DNA from 3 places in the Bradyrhizobium sp. USDA 3650 genome. Region 3 is predicted to be linked to each of the others. Evidence: predicted binding sites of a transcription regulator. Region 3 holds the regulator's gene; each other region holds the start of a gene.
What was found. Region 3 encodes PhoB, which activates phosphate uptake and scavenging genes when phosphate is short. Its sites were predicted from a motif close to TGTCATNNANCTGTCAT; they were not measured.
Positions count from the first base shown of each region.

Region 1: the regulator PhoB is predicted to act here: its motif matches at 2,114-2,130, upstream of ACVIN2_RS04800 (DUF47 domain-containing protein).
Region 2: the regulator PhoB is predicted to act here: its motif matches at 2,706-2,722, upstream of ugpB (sn-glycerol-3-phosphate ABC transporter substrate-binding protein UgpB).

Region 1 covers NZ_JBSRZG010000001.1:972,466-976,418, reverse strand. The annotation lists gene ACVIN2_RS04815 (ABC transporter substrate-binding protein) at 1-110, shown strand, start outside; gene ACVIN2_RS04810 (branched-chain amino acid ABC transporter permease) at 183-1,046, shown strand; gene ACVIN2_RS04805 (branched-chain amino acid ABC transporter permease) at 1,048-2,016, shown strand; gene ACVIN2_RS04800 (DUF47 domain-containing protein) at 2,175-2,819, shown strand; gene ACVIN2_RS04795 (inorganic phosphate transporter) at 2,836-3,843, shown strand; gene sugE (quaternary ammonium compound efflux SMR transporter SugE) at 3,836-3,953, opposite strand, start outside.
Region 2 covers NZ_JBSRZG010000001.1:4,480,840-4,484,792, forward strand. The annotation lists gene ugpE (sn-glycerol-3-phosphate ABC transporter permease UgpE) at 1-396, opposite strand, end outside; gene ugpA (sn-glycerol-3-phosphate ABC transporter permease UgpA) at 396-1,277, opposite strand; gene ugpB (sn-glycerol-3-phosphate ABC transporter substrate-binding protein UgpB) at 1,323-2,639, opposite strand; gene ACVIN2_RS20960 (CaiB/BaiF CoA transferase family protein) at 2,871-3,953, opposite strand, start outside.
Region 3 covers NZ_JBSRZG010000001.1:4,858,643-4,862,595, reverse strand. The annotation lists gene ACVIN2_RS22600 (acetylornithine transaminase) at 1-654, opposite strand, end outside; gene ACVIN2_RS22595 (GcrA family cell cycle regulator) at 1,110-1,622, shown strand; gene phoB (phosphate regulon transcriptional regulator PhoB) at 1,832-2,539, opposite strand; gene phoU (phosphate signaling complex protein PhoU) at 2,562-3,278, opposite strand; gene pstB (phosphate ABC transporter ATP-binding protein PstB) at 3,289-3,953, opposite strand, start outside.

The DNA of each region.
Region 1 (3,953 bases), 3.9 Mb from region 3:
CCTCCGAGTCCAAGGGACCGTGGGATTTCTACAAGCTGGTCGGCACCGTGCCGGGCGACCAGGCCTTCACGCCGCTGTCCGAGAGCAAGTGCGCGCTGTTGAAGAAGTAAGATAACCGCCCGCAGGCCATCAGGCCTGCGGGCGACTTTCAGGGAACGCCGAAGGGACCGGGTGCGGGATCGATGCAGGCTCTTTACGCTCAGCTACTGGTGGGACTGATCAACGGCTCGTTCTACGCGCTGCTCAGTCTCGGGCTCGCCGTGATCTTCGGCATGCTCAACATCATCAATTTCGCCCATGGCGCGCTCTACATGATGGGCGCGTTCGTCGCCTACTTCCTGCTGAACATCGGCGGCATCAACTATTGGTGGGCGTTGCTGCTTGCCCCGATCATCGTCGGCATCTTCGGCATGATCCTGGAACGGACCATGCTGCAATGGCTGACGGGGCTCGATCATCTCTACGGCCTGCTCCTGACCTTCGGCATTGCGCTGATCGTGCAGGGCGTGTTCCAGAACTATTTCGGCTCCTCTGGCATGCCTTACGCCATTCCGGACCAGCTCAAGGGCGGCATGAATCTCGGTTTCATGTTCCTGCCCATCTATCGCGGCTGGGTCGTCATCTTCTCGCTGATCGTGTGTATTGCGACCTGGTTCCTGATCGAGAAGACGCGGCTCGGCGCCTATTTGCGTGCCGCGACTGAAAACCCGACGCTGGTGCGCGCCTTCGGCGTCAACGTGCCGCGCATGATCACGCTGACCTATGGTTTGGGTGTCGGCCTGGCCGCACTTGCCGGCGTGCTGTCGGCGCCGATCAACCAGGTGCGGCCGCTGATGGGCGCCGACCTGATCATCGTGGTGTTCGCGGTGGTCGTGATCGGCGGCATGGGATCGATCATGGGCTCCATCATCACCGGCTTCGCGCTCGGTGTGATCGAGGGCATGACCAAATATTTCTACCCCGAGGCCTCCAACACCGTCGTGTTCGTGCTGATGGTGCTGGTGCTCTTGGTGAAGCCAACGGGATTGACGGGAAGGGCGGCCTGATATGACAGCCTTGACGGACGACACGCTGCCGGTAACCCCGCGCTCGATCCGCGACGAGATGATCGTGTTCGTGGTGATGGCGCTGCTGCTGGCTTCGGTGCCATTCACGGGGGTCTACCCGTTCTTCGTGATGCAGGCGCTGTGCTTCGCGCTGCTCGCCTGCGCCTTCAACCTGCTGATCGGCTATGGCGGTTTGCTGTCCTTCGGCCATGCGATGTTCTTGGGCACGGCCGGCTATTGCAGCGCGCATGCGCTGAAGGTGTGGGCGTTGCCGCCGGAGCTCGGCATCCTCGTCGGAGTCGCCGGTGCCTTCGTGCTCTCGCTCATCACGGGCTATATCTCGATCCGCCGCCAGGGCATCTATTTCTCGATGATCACGCTGGCGCTGTCGCAGCTTCTGTACTTCATCTACCTCCAGGCCCCGTTCACCCATGGTGAAGATGGCATCCAGGGCATTCCGCAGGGACGCATGTTCGGCGTCTTCGATCTGACCAAGCCGACCGTGCTCTACTACGTGGTTCTGGTAGGCTTCCTCGCCGGCTTCCTGCTGATCTTCCGCATCATCAACTCGCCGTTCGGCGAGGTCCTCAAGGCGATCCGCGAGAACGAGCCGCGCGCGATCTCGCTGGGTTACCGCACCGATCAGTACAAGTTCCTGGCGTTCGTCTTATCGGGCACGCTGGCCGGCTTTGCCGGTGCGCTGAAAGTCTTCGTGGCGCAGAACGCCTCGCTCACCGACGTGCACTGGTCGATGTCAGGCGAAGTAGTGCTGATGACGCTGGTCGGCGGACTCGGAACCGTGTTCGGTCCCGTGGTCGGTGCCTTCGTGATCATCGCCATGCAGCAATATCTGGCGGGATTCGGCCAGTGGGTGACCGTGATCCAGGGCTCGATCTTCGTGATCTGCGTGCTGACCTTCCGCCGCGGCGTCATCGGCGAAATCGCGCATTACTTCCGGCGGTCGCTGTAAGTCATTGATATAATAGAAGATGCGGTGACGCGCGAAAGCGGTGGATGATCCGGCTCCACGGGCGTGAGGTGGCACGCGCGTGGATCGAAAATGGTCTATGACAGTTTCATGACGGCCCGCTTGGGCCAGGCCATCATCCAACCGGTAGTCTCTCTCCCATGATGCGATTGTTTCGCGCTTTCCTGCCCAAGGAAGAACGGTTCTTCGACCTGTTCGACCGCCACGCCCAGACCGTGATCCAGGGCTCGATCGCGCTCCAGAGCATGCTCAACGGGGGCGAGGAAACGCCGGTCTATTGCCAGCGCGTCAACCAGTTCGAGAACGATGCCGACAATATCACCCGTGAGGTGCTGACGGCGGTGCGCCGTACCTTCATCACCCCGTTCGACCGCGGCGACATCAAGAACCTGATCACCTCGATGGACGACGCCATCGACCAGATGCAGCAGACCGCCAAGGCGGTGATGCTGTTCGAGGTCCGCAGCTTCGAGCCGCCGATGCGGGAGATCGGCGCGCTTCTGATCGAATGCGCCAATCTGGTCGGCCGTGCGCTGCCGCTGATGCAGAAGATCGGCCAGAACGTGGCCATGCTGACCGCGATCACGGAAGAGCTGGGCAAGCTGGAAGGCCGCGTCGACGATCTCCATGATATCGGGCTGAAGGAACTGTTCCTCAAGCATCGCAACGGCAACGCGATGGATTTCATCGTCGGCGCAGAGATCTACGACCATCTTGAGAAAGTCGCCGACCGCTTCGACGACGTCGCGAACGAGATCAACAGCATCGTCATCGAGCAAGTTTAGGGCAGGGGACCGCGCCGTGGATGTTGCGTTGGGTCTTCCCGTCCTGGTCGGACTGATCGCCGTCGCGCTGCTGTTCGACTTCCTGAACGGCCTGCACGACGCCGCCAATTCGATCGCGACCATCGTCTCGACCCGCGTGCTGCGGCCGCAATACGCGGTGTTCTGGGCCGCGTTCTTCAACTTCGTCGCCTTCATGGTGTTCGGGCTGCACGTCGCCCAGACCATCGGCACCGGCATCATCGATCCCGCGATCGTGGATGCCCAGGTGATCTTCGCGGCGCTGGTCGGCGCCATCGTCTGGAACCTGGTGACATGGGCGCTCGGCATCCCATCGTCCTCGTCTCATGCATTGATCGGCGGCTTGTTTGGTGCAGGCGTAGCCAAAGCCGGCCTGTCGGCGGCGGTCTGGAGCGGATTGTCCAAGACGGTGATCGCCATCGTGCTGTCTCCGCTGGTCGGCTTCCTGCTCGCGATGGTGCTGGTCGCGATCGTCTCCTGGGCCTCGGTGCGCTCCACGCCGTTTGCCGTCGATCGCGCCTTCCGCATCCTGCAATTCGCCTCTGCCTCGCTCTATTCGCTCGGCCATGGCGGCAACGACGCGCAGAAGACCATGGGCATCATCGCGGTGCTGCTCTATTCGCAGGGCCAGCTCGGCGGCGAATTCTTCGTTCCCTTCTGGGTGGTGCTCTCGTGCCAGGCCGCGATGGCGATGGGGACGCTGATGGGCGGCTGGCGCATCGTTCGCACCATGGGCCTGCGCATCACCAAGCTGACCCCGATGCAGGGCTTTTGCGCCGAGACCGGCGGTGCCGCGACCCTGTTCATGGCGACCTTCCTCGGCGTTCCCGTCTCGACCACCCACACCATCACCGGCGCCATCGTCGGCGTTGGCGCCGCCCGCCGCCTCTCGGCGGTGCGCTGGAACGTCGCCAGCTCGATCGTCTATGCCTGGGTCATTACGATGCCGGCCTCGGCCATCGTCGCCGCGCTCTCCTGGTGGGCGGTCAAGATCTTCCTCAGGTAACCAGCTTCAGTCCGACAATCCCGGCGACGATCAGCCCGATGCTGGCGAGGCGGAACGCGGTGGCCGGCTCGCCGAACAGGATGATGCCGAGCGTCGCGGTACCGACCGCG
Region 2 (3,953 bases), 380 kb from region 3:
CGGATAGATGCGGACCTCGACCGGCAGCATCAGGGTGATGAAGATGATCCAGAAGATCGGCATCCGGAACGGAAAGCGGAAATAGACGATCGCATAGGCCGAGATGATCGAGATCGCGATCTTGCCGACCGCGATCAGCAGCGCCATCACCAGCGAGTTCAGCATCATGTTGCCGACGGGCTCGCGGGTCGATCCGCTCGTGCCGACGAAAATGGTCTGGTAGTAGACTTCGAAGAAATGGCCGCCCGGCAACAGCGACATCTGCCCGTTGGCGATCAGCGCGTTGTCCTGGGTCGAGGCGACGAACGCGATGTAGACGGGGAAGGCGACGATCGCGATCCCGATCCACAAAATGGCGTGGGCGATGTAGCGCCGGAAGCCCTCTTCCTCGACCATCAGTAGGTCACCTTGCGTTCGACGAAGCGGAACTGGATTCCGGTGAGCACGATGACCATAACCATCAGGATCACCGACTGCGCCGCCGAGCTGCCGAGATTGCCGCCGAGCAAGCCGTCGGAATAGACCTTGTAGACCAGCGTGACCGTGGACGTTCCGGGACCGCCGCGGGTCATGGTGTCGATGATGCCGAACGTGTCGAAGAAGGCGTAGACGATGTTGACCACCAGCAGGAAGAAGATGGTCGGCGACAGCAGCGGGAAGGTCACGGTCCAGAACCGCCGCATCGGACGGGCGCCGTCGATCGCGGCGGCCTCGAACACGCTCTTCGGAATCGCTTGCAGGCCGGCGAGGAAGAACAGGAAATTATAGGAGATCTGCTTCCACGCGGCGGCGAGGATGATCAGAGCGGCGGCCTGGTCGCCGTCGAGCAGCGGATTCCAGTCGATGCCCATGTTGCGCAGATAGCGCGAGAGCACGCCGAGCGAGGGATGCAGCATGAAGATCCAGAGCACGCCGACCACGGGCGGCGCCACCGCATAGGGCCAGATCAGCAGCGTGCGGTAGAGCATCGAGCCACGCAGCGGCTTGTCCGCCATCACGGCGAGCAGCAGCGCGAAGGATAGCGACGAGACCGCGATGGCGAACGAGAACAAGAAGGTCCGGACGATCGCCTCGAAATAGGCCGCGTCCTTGAACAGCTCGACGTAATTCTCGAACCAGACAAAGGTGGTCGACAGCCCAAACGCATCCTGGAGCAGGAAGGACTGGATCACCGCCTGCAGCGCCGGCCAATAGAAGAAAATCAGGACGATCGCGAGCTGCGGCGCAACCAGCGCGTACGGTAACAGCCTTGACTGGAAAATCGCTTGCTTTTGCATGATGGGCGACGCCGGCAGGCCGTGCGGCCTGCCGGCGTCTTCGCCTTATTTTACGGCCGTCTTTTCGAACTGCCGCAGCATCGTGTTGCCGCGCTCGACGGCGGAATCGAGCGCCTGCTTGGCGGACTTCTTGCCGGCCAGCGCCTGCTCGATCTCTTCCGACCAGACGTCACGCAGCTGCACCATGTTGCCGAGGCGCAGTCCGCGCGAATTCTCGGTCGGCTCCTTGTTGGTCAGCTCGAGCAGCGGGGTCTCGAGATAGGGCTGGTCCTTGTAGAAGCCCTCTTCCTTCGCCTTGGCGTAGGCCGCCTTGGTGATCGGCAGATAGCCCGAGGCCTTGTGGATATAGACCTGGCGATCGGTGTCCGAGAGGAAGGTCAGGAACTTTGCGACGCCCTTGTATTCCTCGGCCGACTTGCCACCCATCACCCACAGCGAAGCGCCGCCGATGATCGAGTTCTGCGGTGCGCCCTTGACGTCGGGATAATACGGCATCGGCACGGCGGTGAAGGCGAACTTGGCCTGCGCCTTGACGTTGCCGAAGAACGCCGAGGAGGTCAGGTAGAGCGGGCATTCGCCCGAGGTGAAGCGACCTTCGCCGGTGTTGGTGCGGCCCGCATAGTCGTAGGTCTTGGTCTTCTGCAGCTCGACCAGGGTTTCGAGGTGCTTGACCTGAAGCGGTCCGTTGAACTCGAGCACGGTGTCGAAGCCGTCGAGGCCGTTGGCCTTGCTGGCGAGCGGCACGTTGTGCCAGGCCGAGAGCTGCTCGAGATTGACCCAGGTGACCCAGGAGCCGGAGAAACCGCAGGTGTCGTGACCGGCAGCCTTCAGCTTCTTGGCGGCCTCGAACGTTTCGGGCCAGGTCTTCGGGATCTCCACGTTCGCCTTCTTCAGCTCGTCGAGGTTCACCCACATCACGGTCGAGGACGAGTTGAAGGGGAACGACAGCATCTCGCCCTTCGACGTCGAATAATAGCCGGTGATGGCGGGCAGGTAGATCTTGGGATCGAACTTCTCGCCGGCGTCGGCCATCAGCTTGTAGACGGGCTTCACGGCGCCGGTCGCGGCCATCATGGTCGCGGTGCCGACTTCGAACACCTGCATGATGTGCGGGGCGTTGCCGGCGCGGAACGCCGCGATGCCGGCGTTCATCGTATCGGGATAGTTGCCCTTGTAGGTCGGGATCACCTTGTAGTCGCTCTGCGACGCGTTGAAGTCGGTGGCGAGCTTGACGATGACGTCGTTGTTGGCGCCGGTCATCGCGTGCCACCACTGGATTTCGGTCGCGGCCAAGGCCGGCGAGGCCGATAGTCCAACCGTGAGCGCAATGGCGGCAGCCGCTCCAAAGTGTCTAAGAGCCATCAAGTAAACCTCCCTTGGCCGTTCTCTTGGGCCGTCAAAAATGATCGCTTGCGCTAGCAGCGCCATATGACGTTCACATGACTGTGTAAGCGGCCGAAACGAAAGCGGCAAGCGCGGCAAAAGGGAAGTCGTCAAATAGGCGAATGCCGCGCGCGCAGCGTCCTCCGTTCGCGATGCACAGAGCGCCCGCGCCGCAGTGCGGCATTGCCGTCGGATGAGGAAGGCGAGGCGCTAGCGCTCGCGCTCGGGTCCGCAGACCGTGCCCTGCTCGACCATCGCGTCGATCTCGGACCTGGAGTAGCCGAATTCGCCCAGCACCTCGGCCGCGTGCTGGCTGAATTTCGGCGGCAGCCGACGCAGGCTCGGCTTGCTGCGATCGAGCCGGATCGGGGATGCCACGCCCTTGTACCAATCTTTCTCGATAATATCGCCGCGCGCGATCGTGTGCGGGTTGGTCAACGCCTGGTCGATCTTCTGCACGGGCCCTGCGGGCAGGCCCGCGGCGAGCAGGCGATTGCACAGCGGCTCGGCCTCGTGCTGGCTGAACACGGCGGCGAGCTCGGCGCGCAGTGCCTCGCGATTGGCGATGCGGTCCTTGTTGCGGGCAAAGCGCGGATCGGTGCCGAGCTCGGGCTTGCCGATCTCCTTGGCGAGCTTGCGGAAGGTGCCGTCATTGCCGACGCCGATGAAGATGTCGTCGGTCTTGGTCGGGAAGATCGCATAAGGCACGAGGTTGGGATGCTCGTTGCCGGTGAGCGCCGGCGGCTTGCCATGCATGAAATAATTCGCGGTGTGCGGATGCATGATGGCGAGACCGGTCTCGTACAGCGTGGTCTCCAGGAACTGGCCCTGGCCCGAGCGCTGCCGCTCCGAGAGCGCCATCAGGATGCCGATCGCCGCATAGAGGCCGGTGCCGATGTCGACCAGCGGCACGCCGATCCGCATCGGTCCGCTCTCGGGCGAGCCGGTCGCCGCGATCATACCGGTCATGGCCTGGATGATGGCGTCATAGCCGGGGTTGCCGCCGCGCGGGCCGTCGGCGCCGAAGCCGCAGATCCGGCAATGCACGAGGCGCGGAAATTTTTCGCGCAGGACCTCGTTGCCGATGCCCCATTTCTCCAGCGTGCCCGGCTTGAAGTTCTCGATCAGGACATCGGCGCTCTCCAGCATCTTGAGCAGCACGGTCCGGCCGCCCTCGGAGGCGAGGTCGAGGCCGATCGAGCGCTTGTTGCGGTTGATGCCGATGAAATAGGCCGCGTCTTCCTCGTGGAAGGGAGGGCCCCAGTCGCGTACCTCGTCGCCTGCGGGCGGCTC
Region 3 (3,953 bases):
GTCGAAGGCGAGCAACAGACCCTTCTCGTCGCAGAGCTGGCGCAACGCCCTGAGGAAGGCGGGCGTTGCCGAACGCACACCGCCCTCGCCCTGGATCGGCTCGATCAGGATGCCGGCGGTCTGCGGACCGATCGCCTTTTTCACCGCATCGAGATCGCCATGCGCAACCTGGTCGAAGCCCTCCATCGGGGGGCCGAAACCTTCGAGATATTTTGCCGAACCCGTCGCGGCCAGCGTCGCCAGGGTGCGGCCATGGAAGGCGCCTTCGAAGGTGATCATGCGATAGCGGTCGGGATGGCCCTTCGCGGCGTGATAACGGCGCACGACCTTGATCACGCATTCCAGCGCTTCGGCGCCGGAATTGCAGAAGAACACGAAGTCCGCGAAACTTTCATTGCACAGGCGCGCGGCGAGCTTTTCGCCGTCCGGGCTCTGGAACAGGTTCGACATGTGCCAGAGCTTCGTGGCCTGCTCCTGCAACGCCGCGACCAGCGCCGGATGGGCATGGCCGAGCGCATTCACCGCCACCCCGGAGGTGAAATCGAGATAGCGCTCGCCATTGGTCGCGATCAGCCAGCAGCCTTCGCCACGCTCGAAACCGAGGTCGGACCTGGCGAAAACGGGGAGCAAATGCGGCGCTGCGCTGTTAGTCATGACGGTCACTTGAATGTTGCGGACGGTGTGAGCGTGCATTGCGCAACGCACCATCGACCGGCCCGGAAAACGAAACGTGCCGCCTCTTGAGGGCGGCACGTGCGACTATCTTAGGCCTGGTGAAACGGGTGTCAATGCCGCCCGGAAAGCCTCGCGAAACGCTGAATCCGTAGTCTTGCGGTGCCGATTTTGCGGGATTTAGCCACGGAACATGTGGAAGCGAGTCGGCGGACTCTTGCGCGGGAGTCACGCCATATTGTAGCGTTTGGATTGTCAGATACGACATCTCGTGCAGTGGTTCTGATCTTTAAGTCCTTATGTACCGGCGTAAACGTTCGGGCGTTCAAGACGCGCCCGGCGAGCCTTAAGGGATTCTGACGGCACGGGTTTTTGAAGGCTTAGGCATTCGCTGCGAGGCCCCAGGATGGCTGGCGCGCAGCGAGGGAAAGGGTGCAATGACGGTTTTGACCTGGTCCGATGATCGCGTCGAGCAGCTGAAAAAGCTCTGGGAGGCCGGACTTTCGGCCAGCCAGATCGCGGCGGAGCTCGGCAATGTGACCCGCAATGCCGTGATCGGCAAAGTGCACAGGCTCGGCCTTTCGGGCCGCGCCAAGAGCCCGTCATCGGCAGCGCCGCGGCCGCGCAAGGCGCGTCCCGCGCAGCACATGATGCGGGTGAGCCGCCCGATCTCGCGCGGCAACACCGCGCTGGCGCAGGCCTTCGAGGTCGAGGCTGAGCCGGATCCGGTCACCTACGACAACGTGGTGCCGATGAGCCAGCGGCTGTCGCTGCTGGAATTGAACGAGGCGACCTGCCACTGGCCGGTCGGCGATCCCTCGAGCCCGGACTTCTTCTTCTGCGGTGGACGGGCGCTGTCCGGCCTGCCCTATTGCGCCCAGCACTCGCGGGTTGCGTACCAGCCGGCGTCGGATCGGCGCCGCGCACCGGTGAAGCCGGGTCCGCGGTAAGCTAGCGCACGATCAGTCATCACGCGCGGCGCCTCAATAAATGCAGTGTCGTCCCGGCGAAGGCCGGGACCCATACTCCGAGCACTTAGTTGTTGTGCGAAAGGGTAACTCCGAGTCTTCGCCAAACCGCGCCCTGTGGTTATGGGTCCCGGCCTTCGCCGGGACGACATCGGACATGTCACGGCAGTTAGTAACCTAACCGCAGAAACCTACACCTGCTCCGCCTTGGCAAACCGATCATCCAGCGCGTAACCGGCGCCGCGGACGGTGCGGATCGGATCCTGCTCGCGCCCGAGATTGAGCAGCTTGCGCAGGCGGCCGATATGCACGTCGACAGTGCGCTCGTCGATATAGATGTCGCGGCCCCAGACGCTGTCGAGCAGCTGCTCGCGCGAGAACACCCGCCCCGGGTGCTCCAGGAAGAACTCCAGCAGGCGATATTCGGTCGGACCGAGATCGATCGGCCGGCCCGAGCGTGCCACGCGGCGCTTGTCGCGGTCGAGCTCGATGTCGCCGAAAGCAAGGACGGTGGCGAGCCGCTCGGGGCTTGCGCGCCGCAGCAGGCCTTTCACGCGCGCCAGCAGCTCCGGCACCGAGAACGGCTTGACGATGTAATCGTCGGCGCCGGTCGCAAGACCCCGCACCCGCTCGCTCTCCTCGCCGCGCGCGGTGAGCATGATGATCGGGAGCTGCTTGGTCTCGGGACGGGTGCGAAGCCGCCGGCACAATTCAATGCCTGACAGGCCCGGCAGCATCCAGTCGAGCACGATCAGGTCGGGGATGTGCTCCTTGAGGCGGGTGTCGGCGTCGTCGCCGCGCATCACCGTCTCGACGTCATAGCCGTCGCCTTCGAGGTTGTAGCGGAGAAGCTCGGTCAGGGCTTCCTCGTCCTCAACCACCATAATGCGTGCGCCCATCGGGTCGTCGCTCCTTAAGTCTTCAGGTGTTCGGTACCGTGTTGGCAAAGGTCGTCATGTCGCCCTTCGGCCGCTTGTCGGTGATCGCCTGGCCCTCGATCATGTAGAACACGGTCTCGGCGATGTTGGTGGCGTGATCGCCGATCCGCTCGATGTTCTTGGCGCAGAACATCAGATGGATGCAGAACGAGATGTTGCGCGGATCCTCCATCATGTAGGTGAGGAGCTCGCGGAACAGCGAGGTGCAGATGGCGTCGACCTCCTCGTCGCCCTTCCACACCGCCATCGCCGCCGGCAAATCATGCGCGGCATAAGCGTCCAGCACCGACTTGACCTGCTGCTGCACGAGGTCGGTCATGTGCTCGAGGCCGCGGAACAGCTTGAGCGGATGGAAGTCCGTCTCCAGCGCCGCGACGCGCTTGCCCATGTTCTTGGCGAGGTCGCCGATGCGCTCGAGATCGGTCGCGACGCGCATGGCGCCGACGATCTCGCGCAGATCGACCGCCATCGGCTGGCGACGTGCGATGGTGAGCACCGCGCGCTCCTCGATGCGCTTCTGCAGCGCGTCGAGCTCGGTGTCGATGGCGACGACGCGCTGGCCGAGCGGGACGTCGCGGCGGATCAATGCGTCGACGGACTCGACGATCATGCGCTCGGCGATGCCGCCCATCTCGGCAACCAGGCGCGTGAGTTCCTGGAGGTCGGTGTCGAAGGCCTTTGCGGTATGTTCAGAACCCATGTCGCGTCTCCTAGCCGAACCGGCCGGTGATGTAATCCTGCGTGCGCCGGTCGGTCGGCGACGTGAAGATCTTGCTGGTGTCGTCGAACTCGATCAGCTCGCCGAGATACATGAAGGCGGTCTTGTCGGAGACGCGCGCCGCCTGCTGCATGTTGTGGGTGACGATCGCGATCGTGTAATCCTCGGACAGCTCCTGGATCAGCTCCTCGACCTTGGCGGTCGAGATCGGGTCGAGCGCCGAACAGGGTTCGTCGAACAGGATCACCTCGGGCCGCACCGCGACGGTGCGGGCGATGCAGAGGCGTTGCTGCTGGCCGCCGGAGAGCGACAGGCCGGAGGCGTTGAGCTTGTCCTTGACCTCGTTCCACAGCGCGCCGCCGCGCAGCGCCTTCTCGACGCGGCCGTCCATCTCGGACTTCGAGATCTTCTCATAGAGACGGATGCCGAACGCGATGTTCTCGTAGATCGTCATCGGGAACGGCGTCGGCTTCTGGAACACCATGCCGACGCGGGCGCGCAGCAAATTGAGGTCCAGCTTGCCGTCGAGGATGTTGGTCTGATCGAGCATGAGCTGACCGGTGGCGCGCTGGCCGGGATAGAGGTCGTACATCCGGTTGAAGATGCGCAGCAGGGTCGACTTGCCGCAGCCCGACGGGCCGATGAACGCGGTGACAC